4 regions of the Synechococcus sp. CBW1006 genome follow, and region 1 is predicted to be linked to each of the others. Evidence: predicted binding sites of a transcription regulator. Region 1 holds the regulator's gene; each other region holds the start of a gene.
What was found. Region 1 encodes NtcA, which controls nitrogen genes in cyanobacteria. Its sites were predicted from a motif close to GTANCNNNNGNTAC; they were not measured.
Positions count from the first base shown of each region.

Region 2: the regulator NtcA is predicted to act here: its motif matches at 1,229-1,242, upstream of H8F26_RS06920 (MSMEG_0569 family flavin-dependent oxidoreductase).
Region 3: the regulator NtcA is predicted to act here: its motif matches at 1,733-1,746, upstream of H8F26_RS04115 (anthranilate phosphoribosyltransferase family protein).
Region 4: the regulator NtcA is predicted to act here: its motif matches at 1,862-1,875, upstream of urtA (urea ABC transporter substrate-binding protein).

Region 1 covers NZ_CP060396.1:586,448-589,651, reverse strand. Annotated here, with positions in the region: gene H8F26_RS02805 (sulfotransferase) at 1-800, shown strand, start outside; gene ntcA (global nitrogen regulator NtcA) at 821-1,555, opposite strand; gene H8F26_RS02795 (cob(I)yrinic acid a,c-diamide adenosyltransferase) at 1,884-2,525, shown strand; gene dcd (dCTP deaminase) at 2,525-3,118, shown strand.
Region 2 covers NZ_CP060396.1:1,458,977-1,462,180, reverse strand. Annotated here, with positions in the region: gene H8F26_RS06920 (MSMEG_0569 family flavin-dependent oxidoreductase) at 1-1,175, opposite strand, end outside; gene H8F26_RS06915 (MSMEG_0572/Sll0783 family nitrogen starvation response protein) at 1,362-1,844, shown strand; gene H8F26_RS06910 (Nit6803 family nitrilase) at 1,877-2,887, shown strand; gene H8F26_RS06905 (MSMEG_0568 family radical SAM protein) at 2,880-3,204, shown strand, end outside.
Region 3 covers NZ_CP060396.1:869,256-872,459, reverse strand. Annotated here, with positions in the region: gene H8F26_RS04125 (molybdopterin oxidoreductase family protein) at 1-68, shown strand, start outside; gene H8F26_RS04120 (nitrate reductase associated protein) at 29-499, opposite strand; gene H8F26_RS04115 (anthranilate phosphoribosyltransferase family protein) at 489-1,604, opposite strand; gene H8F26_RS04110 (hypothetical protein) at 2,028-2,231, shown strand; gene H8F26_RS04105 (ferredoxin--nitrite reductase) at 2,546-3,204, shown strand, end outside.
Region 4 covers NZ_CP060396.1:1,238,686-1,241,889, reverse strand. Annotated here, with positions in the region: gene H8F26_RS05940 (urea ABC transporter permease subunit UrtB) at 1-355, opposite strand, end outside; gene urtA (urea ABC transporter substrate-binding protein) at 473-1,762, opposite strand; gene ureG (urease accessory protein UreG) at 1,923-2,531, opposite strand; gene H8F26_RS05925 (urease accessory protein UreF) at 2,528-3,204, opposite strand, start outside; gene H8F26_RS05920 (urease accessory protein UreE) at 3,183-3,204, opposite strand, start outside.

The sequences.
Region 1 (3,204 bases):
AGCGTTCCGGCACCACCTGGCTGCACAGGGTTCTCAGCCAGCATCCGGATCTGTGGCTCACGCCGGTCAAGGAGCTCCACTACTTTGACAAGCCCCAGATCCGCTTCGGCGTGTTCGACGCCGATGAGCGGCGACGCGCCAGGTTCTGGGACCTGAAGCGTTTCGCCCGCGATCCCCGCTGGTTCGGCCGCTACTGGTTCCTGCCGCGCAGTGATGCCTGGTATTGCCGCCTGTTTGGTCAGGGACGTCGCCAGGGCAAGCGGGTCGGCGAGATCACCCCCGCCTACGCCACCCTGGAGCGGCCGGTGTGGGAGCGGATGCAGCGTCTGGCACCGGAGCTGAGGCTGGTGTTCGTGATGCGCGATCCCGTGCTGAGGGTCTGGTCGGCGATCCGCAACCGGGTCCGCAAGGGCCAGTTCGACGGTGAGGCCGACATTGCCGCTCTGCTGGAGCAGGCCCGCATGCCCGGCGCCGTGAGCCGTTCCAACTACCTCCGCACCATCGAGACCGTCGAGGCGGTGTTCCAGCCCGCTCAGTTGCACTGCTGCTTTTTCGAACAGCTCATCAGTGATCCTGCAGCCTTCGCCGACGACCTGTTCGACTTTCTGGCCGCGCCCCCTTTGAACGAGCGACTGCGTCTGCCGCCGGCCGTCAACGTGGCCGCCGGCGGCCGGGAACCCCCCTTGGGCTTTCAGCGGGAGATGGCGCGCGACTATCTACCGATGGTGGAGCGTCTGGCAGAGCGTTTCGGTGCGGTGCCGCGGGGCTGGCTGGATCGCTACCGCAATCTGCTCAGCTGACCTGGTTGGAGTGGAGGCGGTCAGCTGAAGCGTTTGGCCAGGGCGATCGGGTCGAAGACCGTGATCTTCTTGCGATCCACCTGCACCAGCCCGTCGTTGCGCAGGTCGCCCAGCAGCCTCGTGATCGTCACCCGGGTGGAGCCGATCGCCTCGGCGATCGCCTGGTGGGAGAGGCGCAGGTCGATCGTGATCCCCTCCTGACTGGGCACACCGAAATCGCGGCAGAGCACAAGCAGAAAGCTCACCAGCCGGGAGGACATGTCCCGGTGGGTGAGGGTTTCGATCATGGTTTCGGTCTGCAGGATGCGGGAGGACAAGCCCTGCAGCAGCAATAGCCCGACGCTGGCATCGCGCTCAATGGCCTGGCGGACCGAGGTGGCGGGAGCGGTCACCATCTCCACGCGGGTGAAGGCGATGGCGTGATAAAAGCGATCGGATCGCTGCCCGGTGAGCAGCGACAGCACACCGAACAGACTGTTTTCCCGCAGCAGTGCCACGGTGATTTCTTCACCGGATTCGTAGACCCGCGATAACCGCACGGCGCCGCGACGCAGCAGATAGACCCGTTCGGCCGGATCTCCGGGAAAGAAAATGGTTTTGCCACGCTCCACGGTCTCGACGCTGCTGCCGCCGAGACCGCGCATCACTTCGAGAAGGGTGGCTCCGGCTCCGCCGGACACACCCGACCCGGTGCCAGCGGAGCCGCTGGGGGGAGGGGGGGCGTAACGGCTGAAGCCGCGAGTAGCGCCGACCATGACGGCGGGGCAGGAACTGGGAAGCTACGGAGCGACCCTGCTCTTTCTTGTAGCAACCAACACGGTTGCTGTCAGGGCCTCCGCTTCCGCTCCCGCTCGCCAGCCCCTGGCGCTCTGGGCCTGTGCGGCTGTTGACGCCTGTCGCAGCCTGTGCCGCCGTTTCTGCGAAACCGTCTGTTCCCACCAGGGATGGTGTGTGTGGCTTGTCCAGGGCGCAGATGCCGCTACATTCAGGTTTCAGCGCAGCGTCCGATCCCATCGCTTCGGTCCCTGTCCAGGTCGGCCGGAATGATCCGCTCGCCCGGCCCCATCGCCCTCCGGGATGTCCATGACCGCCAGTCTTGCCAGCCCCCAGGGCAGCCATCGCCCCTCCCAGCGGGGTGACATCTCTGTTCGGGGTCAGCGGCTGGAGGCCCGGCCTGAGCAGCGAACTGACCCTGTCCGCCCAGCGACTCGCGCTGTAGTGCCCCTTCGGCCCGTGCCTCAGGCCGAAGGGCTGCTTCAGGTGCACACAGCCCCTTTCCGCGGCAGCTTCGGCGCCGTGTTCAGCCAGGCCCTGCGCACGGCGGGTCTGGGCAGTCGCGTCCTGGTGAGTCAGTTTCTCAAAGGTGGCGTGGATCAGGGGCTGGGCCGCAGTCTCTGGCTTTGCGGCCGCCTGCAGTGGCTGCGGCCGGCGGTGCCCGCCTGCCTTGCGGCTCCCCTGCAGGCTGAAGCCGAGCAGGACCCTGCCCTGGCGGCTGTCCGGGAGGTGTGGGATTTCAGCCGCCAGCAGCTGCTGGCGGGCGCCGTGGATCTGATGGTGCTTGATGAACTGGGGCTGGCGATCGAGCTGGGTTATCTGTCTCTTCTGGATGTCACCGAGGTGCTGGAACAGCGGCCGGCTCAGCTGGATGTCATCCTGACGGGCCCGGCGATGCCCGCCGCTCTGATGGCCATGGCCGATCAGGTCACCCAACTGCGCCGCGGCTGATGCTCAAGAACGACCGCTGGATCAAGGAGCGGGCCGATGCCGGCATGATCCAGCCCTTTGAGGGCCATCTGGTGAGGCATCTCGAACCCGAGACCTCCAGCGCGCCGGTGCTCAGCTTTGGTTGTTCCTCCTATGGCTACGACCTGCGTCTGTCGTCGCAGGAGTTTCTGATCTTTCGCCATGTCCCCGGCACGGTAATGAACCCGAAGCGGTTCAATCCAGCCAATCTGGAGCCGGCCCCCCTGCATGAGGACATCGATGGCGCCTTTTTCATTCTGCCGGCCCATTCCTATGGCCTTGGCGTTGCGATGGAGAAGCTGAGGGTGCCGCCCAACATCACGGTAATTTGCCTGGGAAAGAGCACTTACGCCCGGCTTGGCATCATCGTCAACACCACACCCGCTGAAGCGGGGTGGGAGGGCCATCTCACGCTTGAATTCAGCAATTCTTCCGGCGCAGATTGCCGCATCTATGCCAACGAAGGTATCTGTCAACTGCTGTTTTTCGAAGGCGATCCCTGCGACACCACCTACCAGGATCGTGCCGGAAAGTATCAGGATCAGCCCGAGCGGGTCACCCTGGCCAGGGTCTGAACCGACTGGTAGCCCGGGCAATGAAGAGCCCGTCATCCTGCTGCTCTGCGGTCCTCATGGCCTGGCAGTCCATGAGGATCAATGGC
Region 2 (3,204 bases), 870 kb from region 1:
CCCCAGGTCTGCAGCCAGGGAAGGCCGATGAAATACAACCCCGGACTGTGAGTCACTCCGCGATCATGGGCCGGATAGCCAGCGCCATTGAAGACCGGCAGATCGATCCAGCGAAAATCGGCCGCATATCCCGTGCACCAGATCACCGCAGCGAGGGGCTCCTGGTGGAGAGCCACGCTGTCTGCGCCTGCTGCTGGCGGGTGCCAGCAGGGCTGGTAGGGCGCTTCCTCAGGAGCCTCAATCCCTTCCCGTTGAATGTAGGCATCGATGCTGTCACGGATACGGCAATACACCGCATCAGCCTGATCCAGATTCGCAGCCAGATCGCTGGAAAAGTCGATCTGTCCGTCAGCGAAACCGAGCAGTCGACCATGCAGCACCATGCCATTGCGGGCATGACGTCGCAGGTCAATGTCCCGTCCCCCGTCTCGGCCAGTGAGGTAGTGATTGGTCTTGTGGCGCACCAGCCTGGGCTCGGGGTGCTGATCAATCGGCATGGCGTAATAGCCCATGCGATCCAGCCAGTCGACCACGTCCTTGCCGCGATAGCGGCGCGGTGAGCGCGGTGCTGAGCCCACACTCAGATGCACTCGGCGGCCGGCAAGAAACAGATCCTCAGCGATCTGACAGCCAGACTGGCCGCTGCCGACCACCAGCACGGGTCCGGCCGGCAGTTGGTCAGGATTGCGATAATCGCGAGCATCCAGCTGGACGACGGAGCTGGGCAGCCGCTCCGCCTGGGGATGGCGCTTTGGCTTGTGGTAGCCACCGGTGGCGACAATCACGTGCTCCACTTCGATCTCACCGGCATTGGTGGTGAGCGTGTAGGTGCCGTCACGCCAGCAGAGGCGCTGCACACTCACTCCCTCACGCACATCTGCAGCAATGGCTGCGGCAAATCGGCGCACGTAGGCCACGATGTCGTCACGCACCATGAAGCCTTCCGGATCCTTCCCGTCGTAGGGAAAGTCCGGCAGCCGGCACTGCCAGTTCGGGGTGACCAGGCAGAAGGAATCCCAACGCTGCCGTTCCCAGGCGTGGCCGACCTGGTGCTGTTCCAGCACCAGGGGCCGGATACCACGCCGCTGGAGGCAGGCTGCTGCCGACAGGCCGGACTGGCCGCCCCCGACCACCACGACGGGATGCCTGGGCGGCAGAGGAGCCGAGGGCTGCAAGGGTGACTAATCAAGAGGAGATCCCAGTTTCCCTGCTGGCGACCCAGGGGCCGGTAGCCATTGCAACCTCTGGACGGGCTCAGCCGGGTTGCGACCTCCAGGGATTCGGTCGCATCGGCCACATAAAACAAAACGAAACACGTGGCAGGGTTCGCCCTGGATTCCGCCACCAGACAACCTCACCCCATGCCCGAAGTCACCCGTCCCGCCAACCAGCCGGGCGATTTTCTCGTTGATTACGAAGAGAAAGTCTTTCCTGATGTCCAAGCGGAGCCCGGGGAAAAAGCCCTGGTGACCTTTCACACCGTCGCCTTCGAAGGTTCGATCGGCCTGGTCAATCTTCTTCAGGCCAGCCGGTTGATCACCAAGGGCTTCGAAACCTCGATTCTTCTGTATGGCCCGGGAGTCACGCTGGGGGTTCAACGGGGATTCCCCAAGCTGGGTGATGCGGCCTTTGATGGCCATCTCAACTTCAATGCCCGGATCCAGAAGTTCATGGGCCAGGGTGGCAAAGTCTACGCCTGCCGCTTTGCCCTCCAGGCTCTGTACGGCCACGGCGAAGGGGCGCTGATCCCAGGCATCACCCCCATCAACCCCCTTGATGTGCTTGACATTGTCTTGATGCACCGCAAGGAGGGGGCCTTCATCCTCGACACCTGGACCCTCTGAGATCTCTGTTTCAGACCTTTCGGATGTCTCCCATGGTCAGCACGATCACCGTTGCGGCGGCGCAGATTCGTCCGGTTCTGTTCAACCTTGAGGGGTCCGTGGCCCGGGTGCTCGCGGCCATGGAGCAGGCGGCTGCGGCAGGGGTTGAGTTGATCGTCTTTCCGGAGACATTTCTTCCCTATTACCCCTATTTCTCCTTCGTGGAGCCGGCCGTGCTGATGGGTGCTTCCCATCTGCGCCTTTATGAGCAGGCCGTGGTGATTCCCGGACCGGAGATCAGCCAGATCTGCTCAGCCGCCAGCCAGCACAACCTGCATGTGCTCCTGGGGGTGAACGAACGGGATGGCGGCAGCCTCTACAACACCCAACTGCTGATTGATGCCTCTGGCACGATTGTGCTGAAGCGCCGCAAGATCACCCCCACCTACCACGAACGCATGGTCTGGGGGCAGGGGGATGGCGCCGGGTTGCAGGTGGTGCCGACCGCCCTGGGCCGCATCGGTGCCCTGGCCTGCTGGGAGCACTACAACCCCCTGGCCCGCTTCGCCCTGATGACCCAGGGGGAGGAAATCCACTGCGCCCAGTTTCCCGGATCGCTCGTGGGTCCGATCTTCTCCGAGCAGACCGCCGTGACCCTGCGGCATCACGCCCTGGAGGCTGGTTGCTTCGTGGTGTCGTCCACCGCCTGGCTGGATCCGGCCGACCATGCCGTGATCACTCCCGATCCTTCCCTGCATCGTGCCTTCCAGGGGGGCTGCCACACCGCGGTGATCAGCCCGGAAGGCCGCTATCTGGCCGGCCCACTGCCGGAGGGTGAAGGGCTGGCGATCGCCACGCTCGACACCGCCCTGATCACCAAACGCAAACGCATGATGGACAGTGTGGGGCACTACAGCCGTCCCGATCTGCTGGGGCTGCGGATCAACGCAACGCCGGCCACCCAGGTGGACCCGATGCTGATCCCAGGAGCAGCTCAGGACAGCCACGCTCCGTCAGGCGCCACGGTGCAGGTCGCTTCCGCTGAGGCCCAGACCCATGGCTGATGCCTCCAAGCCGGCTCTGGCCAGCCAGAGCCTCGGGCGTTTCGTGACGGAGCTGCAGGTGCAGGGGCTGGTCGACCCCGCCGTGGCCGGCAACCAGGGGCGCCGCGGTGGAGCCGGTCCATCGGACCATCGCGCCCTGACGATCGCGGGCACCACCGTGATGGTTCCCGTCTACAACGCGGTGTCCCAGGACTCTCCGTTCCGGCTGGAGCAGGCTGCCGATGGAGCGGTTGCCGTGACCGACCGGCCCGGCACAAACCTGGCCGCCGTGGAGCCTCCGCCACAACCACGCTTCTACGGCCTCTCCACCACCGACG
Region 3 (3,204 bases), 280 kb from region 1:
GTGTGCGGCGGCGCAGTCGCGAGCAGCTTCAGGGGAAGACTTCCGCCAGCGCAGCCGCCAGGTTGTGATGGTCGTGCCCGGGGCGGGCCAGCTTGCAGAGGGCGAAGCGCTCCAGTTCTGACAGGGCAAGCCAGCACTCCGGGCTGAGGCTGTATCCCAGTTCGGCGGCGGCCGTCGTTGCCGCCACGGGCGGTTCACCTCCCTGCTGCCAGGGTTCCTGGCTGGCGATCGGCAGGTCTGTGGCTTCGCCATCCGGCAGGTCCCGGGTGCGCTGCTTCAGATGGGTGGCCAGGGCCCGGAGTGCCTCGGCATCGTCGCCCCAGAGCACCAGCTCCTGCCGCTCCGCTTCGGGCATCGCCAGCCAGTGGCTGAGGCGAAGTTTGATGCCGGCCAGATCAAGTTTGCGCCTCACACAGAGAGGGATGCAGCGCCAGTTGCCGACGAAGTCGTGCTCAAAATCAAAGCAATGGCTGCCCTGACTGGCCTGGTCAGGACGCATCGGCCCTCCACTGGATCAGACGCTGCAGCTGGGTCAGACCGGCGCCGCTGTTCACCAGGTTCCGGGCCATGGCCAGGCCACGCTCGAGATCGGCCTGCACCCCCGCCAGAGAGAGATAGACGCCTGCATTCCAGATCAGAGCCGTTGTCAGCGGGCCCTGTCCGCCCAGGGCCGCCAGCGCCTGTTGGCTCCAGCTGTCCAGCTCGAGCCAGGGCACATCGTTGTCGTAGCAGCCATGGTCACGGGGATGGAGGATCATCCGTACGATCTGGTCACCCCGCGCACGGGCGGTGATGCAGGCCCGGCTGATCGGCAGGTCTGTGCTGCCTTCCAGGCCTTTCACGGTGATCACCTCCTCCTCTCCCGCCAGATCCAGTGCTTTCCATGCCCGCGATTCGGTGGGGGGATGCACGAAGCCGCTCACCAGGAGATGGGGACCGCGGTGGGCGGTCCAGAGCAGTTCGAGGCTGGCGACGGGTGGGCGCTTCCCCAGATCTTCCCGAATCTCGGTGAGCCGCTCCGCCAGGGGGAAATGATCGGGCTGATGGATCAGGGCCAACCGCTGCTGAGTGAGCCCCTCCTGAACGGTGGCCAGCGGCAGGTGCAGCAGATCGAGGCCCAGGGAGGCGAACAGTTCCATGGCCGTCACCCCGTATTTGACCGGCATCCGGCTTCCGCCCTGCAGCACCACCGGCAGGCCGGCGGCAGCCAGCACCAGGCTGGTCAGCGGGTAGATCGGCGCTGTGCGGGTGCGGCCATCAAAGGGCATGCCGAAGCTGACCGCTCGCTCGGTGGTGTGGAGGGCGGGGCCGAGGTCCCTGTAGAGATCCAGCATGCCGGCGAGTTCCTGGGTCTCCGGTCGTCGAATCCGGTGGGCGATCAGGAAGGCACCGATCTGGGCTGGACTGGCCAGGCCCCGCAGCATCAGCTCCAGAGCATCCCGCGCTTCGCTGCGGCTGAGGCCCTGGCTGGTGTGCTCACCGCTGCCGATTTTCTTGAGATAGAGCTTGAATCGCTGGCGTTCACCACTGGGCTGTCTGGCAAATGCTGCTGCGGCTTCCAGGGTGGTCGTGGGATCTGGCGCGGGATTCGAGGTGGCTGGCATCAACATGGACGGTCGGCACTGAATCCACCAGCACCAGTATTTTCCACAGCTGAATGCGGAACTGTGCGGGTTGTGGCCTGAGCCGCACGGGGCCCAAGCGCACGGTGTCAGCCCATCACTGCGAAGAAGTATCAAGCGATACTGATTCTTTCCTGAAGAGGCGAGGGGGCGATCAGGTCGATCGGTTCGGTACCAACCATTGCATCGAGGCGCGTCGTGGGCCGAGAGAGTCACCCGAACGTCCCCTGTTCCTGTGCGTCTCGCCGCTTCCTTTGGACTGTTGCTCGGTGTCCTGCATGGCTGGAGCGTTCTGGATCTGAGGGCCTCCCAGGCGGCCGCCCCCTTCGCAGGCCTCTCGGAGGCGGCGCCTCTCCAGGATTCGGGCCGCTCATACTGACGCCATTCATCAGCTTGGTTGCTGCCATGGCTGCGCCGCTGCAGGTCACCCGCGCCCAGGCCTCGCCCCTGGGGGTGGCCCTCGCCTTCCTTGGCATGTTCGTGGTGGGCTCGCTCGCTGTTCAGCTGCTGGCTTCGCTGCCGCGCTCCTCGGGAGCGGCTTCCCGGTCGGCTCCGGCGCCGGTGATTGCCCATCAGGCGACGCTCTGGCAGACCCTCGGCGAACGCTGAGTCTCGGCGGGTCGGATTCAGGGAGTGTCCCGGGCCAGCCTGGTCTGGGAGCTGGGATGGGGGCGCGGCGAGATTCCGTAGCGGTAGTGACACGAGCCCTGAAGCTTCCGCCTCAGGATGTGGCGATCGCGTGATTCGGGTACTGGCGCTGCTGTTTCGGCTGCCGTCTCCGACTACTCTTGCCGGCTGCGTATCCCTCATTGGCGCTCGCCGGCCCCACCGCTCTGCTGGATGCCGGCGTGGTGGGGCTTTCGAGGTCACGTCATCCCTCCGCCGCTTCCTGTTCCGGCGCCGTATGGGCGCGCTACTTCTTTATGCAGACCCCTCCCGTAACCGATCTGTCAGCTGAGCCCAAGCTCAGTAAACTCGAGCAGGCCAAAGCCGACTTCTGTGGCCTCGATCTGGAGCCCCAGCTTGCAGATCTCGCTCTACAGGGGTGGGAATCCCTGGATGAGGCCACCCTCACCATTCATCTCAAGTGGCTGGGCATCTTTTTCCGGCCGGTTACGCCGGGGCGCTTCATGCTGCGGCTGCGGCTGCGCAATGGTGTGATTCAGGCGGAGCAGTTGGAGGTGCTGGCCGAAGCCGTGGATCGCTGCGGCGAGCATGGCAGCGCCGACATCACCACCCGCCAGAACCTGCAGCTGCGGGGGTTGTTGTTCGAAGACATGGCCCCGCTGCTGGCGGCGATGGAGCGGGTGGGCCTCACCAGCCGTCAATCCGGCCACGACAATCCCCGCAACATCACCGGCAATCCACTGGCCGGCATTGATCCCGAGGAGGTTTTCGATACACGACCACTGGTGAGCGCGATTCAGGAGCGGCTCTTCGCTCCGGATGGTCCCCGCAACCTGCCCCGCAAGTTCAATGTGGCGGTGGGAGGGGCGCCAGACAGTTTCCTTCTGCATAACGATCTTGCCTTTCTTCCGGCCTGGAGCGGTGGGGCCAGTGGTGGTGAGCTTGGCTTCACGGT
Region 4 (3,204 bases), 650 kb from region 1:
GGACAAATTGCTGCAGGATCAGGCTCACCCCCCAGGTGGCCAGCAGGGTCTCGAGGGGCCGGCCGTAGAGGCGGCGGATCACCGTCTTCTCGAGCAACAGGCCCGCCAGACCACTCACCAGAAACGCCACGGGAATGGCGATCAGGATGTAGATCGGGAACAGCGCTTCGAGGGGACCATTCTTGCAAAGGTTCTGCACCACGAAGGTGCTGTAAGCGCCAAGCATCATCAACTCGCCATGGGCCATGTTGATGACGCCCATCAGACCGAAGACCACCGCCAGCCCGAGGGCGGCGAGCACCAGCACCGAGCCGATTGCCAGGCCGTTGAAGAGAGTGTCGTAGAGAAGTGTCATCGCCGGGTACAAAAAGAGGGGGAGCGCACTCCCCCTCGTGAAAGCAGCAACCGCGACGGAGTCCGGTGGCCGAATCCCGAACGAGGGATCCAGGCTTGCCGCCCGGATCCAGCTCGATCACATCTTGAACTTGCCGGGGTTCTCCACGTCGGTACGGGTCCAGTCGCAGGTGTAGCCCTTGGTTTCCGGCACGAACTGGTTCCAGGCCACGGGCTTGACGAAGCCCTTGTCCTCGAGGATCTTGAACATGCCGTCTTTCTGGACTTCACCGATCAGCACGCGCTTCTCGGTGTGGTGGTTGGGCTGCACCGTCACCGTTCCCTGAGGAGCATCAAAGCTGACGCCGATCAAGGCCTTACGGACTTCCTTGTTATCGACCGTGCCGGCCTTCTCGGCAGCCTTGGCCCAGAGGTAGACCATCATGTAAGCGGATTCAGCCGGGTCATTGGTGACCCGGTTGTCGCCGTACTTGGCCTTGAAGGCCTCGGTGAACTTCTTGGATCCAGGGGTATCGAGGCTCTGGAAGAAGTTCCAGGCGGCGTAGGTGCCCTCCAGATACTCAGGACCGATCGCTGCGACCTCCTCCTCGGCGATCGAGAAGCTCATGATCGAGTAGCCGTTGGCGGGGGTGATGCCTGCAGCCTTCATCTGCTTGAAGAAGGCCACGTTGCTGTCGCCGTTCAGGGTGTTGACGATCACACCGCCATTGGGCAGAGCCTGCTTGATCTTGGCGATGATCGGAGCCACCTCGGTGTTGCCCAGGGGCAGATAGTCTTCGCCCACCACATTGCCGCCCAGGGTCTTGAGCTGCTCCTTCATGATGGTGTTGGCCGTGCGCGGATAGACGTAATCCGAGCCCACCAGGAAGAAATCCTTGCCTTTGTTCTTCAGCAGCCACTCCACCGCAGGCTCGGCCTGCTGGTTGGGAGCTGCGCCGCTGTAGAAGATATTCGCGGAGCACTCCTGCCCTTCGTACTGAATCGGGTAGAAGAGGAAGTGGTCCTTGGCTTCGAAGACCGGCAACATCGCCTTGCGACTGGCGGAGGTCCAACCTCCGAACACCACGGCCACCTGATCCTGATCGATCAATTTCTTCGCCTTCTCGGCAAAGGTGGGCCAATCGGAGGCGCCATCTTCTTCGATCGGGACGATCTTGAGCCTCTTATCCCCAATCTTGACGCCGCCTTCCTTATTGATTTCGTCGATCGCCATCAACTCGGCTTCGGCCACCGTGTTCTCGGAAATGGCCATGGTGCCGGAACGGGAATGGAGGATCCCGACCTTCACTTCGCCATCAAAGTCGCCGGAGGCGGACTCACCGCCGCCGCCACCGCCGCAGGCTGCCAGGCTGAAGGCAGTGGCCAATGCGGTGGCGCCACCAATCAGACGCAGGGACGATTTCTGCATCGCGAATGGCTTCATAGAGAGCTCTCCGGAAAAATGCGCTTGTTGTTGTCCGCCTCGCAGCGGTTGTCGGACGGTAAGTAGGTGGGCATTCCAAACTTTGTAGCCGCCGCTACTGTTTGTTCAACCGCCCATCAAGCGCGCATCCACAGCCGGACGCAGCTCAAGCCAGGCCGGGCAACTGCTGCAGCAGAAATCCTTCGACCCGATCCACGCCCTCACCGCTGTGGAGGTTGGTGAAACACCAGGGCCTCTCCCCACGCATGCGCAACGTGTCGCGCTCCATCACCGCCAGACTGGCCCCCACATGGGGAGCCAGATCAATCTTGTTGATCACCAGCAGATCGGAGCGAGTGATGCCGGGTCCGCCCTTGCGCGGAATCTTGTCTCCAGCGGCCACATCGATCACATAGATGCACAGATCCACCAGTTCCGGGCTGAAACTGGCGGCCAGATTGTCGCCGCCGCTCTCCACCAGCACCAGATCGAGATCAGGAAAGCGCTGCTCCAGCTCCTGAACCGCCGCCCGGTTGATCGAACAGTCTTCCCGGATGGCGGTGTGGGGACAACCTCCCGTTTCGACACCCCGGATCCGTTCCGGCGGCAAGGCCCCCGCCTGGGTGAGGAACTGGGCATCCTCCTGGGTATAGATGTCGTTGGTCACCACCGCCAGTTCCAGCCGTTGGCGCAGGCGGCGGCAAAGCACCTCCACCAGCGCCGTCTTGCCCGATCCCACCGGGCCTGCCACTCCAACCCGCAGCTTGCTCATCAGCTCCGGAACAGCCTCGAGTAGAGCTCAGCATGGCGCAACTGGGCCAGAGCAGCGCCCACCCCGCCACTCCAGAGAGTCTGGGGGTCCGTTGCGGCCAGGCTGGCGGCCTCAGAGGCAATCAGGGGTGCCAGGGCCAGTTGCAGCCGCTGGGCATCGGTGGAGCCCAAAGGCACCAGCCGCACCGCGGCACTGAGCTGGTTGGCGACCCAGCCGTAGAGATAGGCCTCCGTGAGCTCCGCAGCTCCGATTTCCAGCACCCGACCGGCCTGGGCGAAGGCGGCGGGCCAGGCGAGATCCTCAGCGGGCACCACGAATTCAAGCGCCCGCAGCAGCTGCAGCAGCGACTGACCCATCTGGCGCTGCTGGGCCCGCATCTCGCGGGCTTCCCGCATCGCCAGCAGCCAGCCATCCAGCCGGAGCAGCGCAGCGGAGTCCTCCATCTGCATCAGGCTGGACAGAGCTGCCGCCTCCAGGCGCACCGTGCCGAAGCGCAGCTCGGCCTCCAGCCAGGTCCGCACGGCGGCGGCATCGGCCAGATTGCCCTGCTGTACCAGAACCTCCAGGCCTTCCGAGTAGCTGAAAGCGCCCACCGGCAAGGCCGGGCTGACCAACTGGTACAGCCGCAGGCGGGCCAGGGCAGCGGCGGCGGGATCAGCCGTCATGGCTGTGAGCA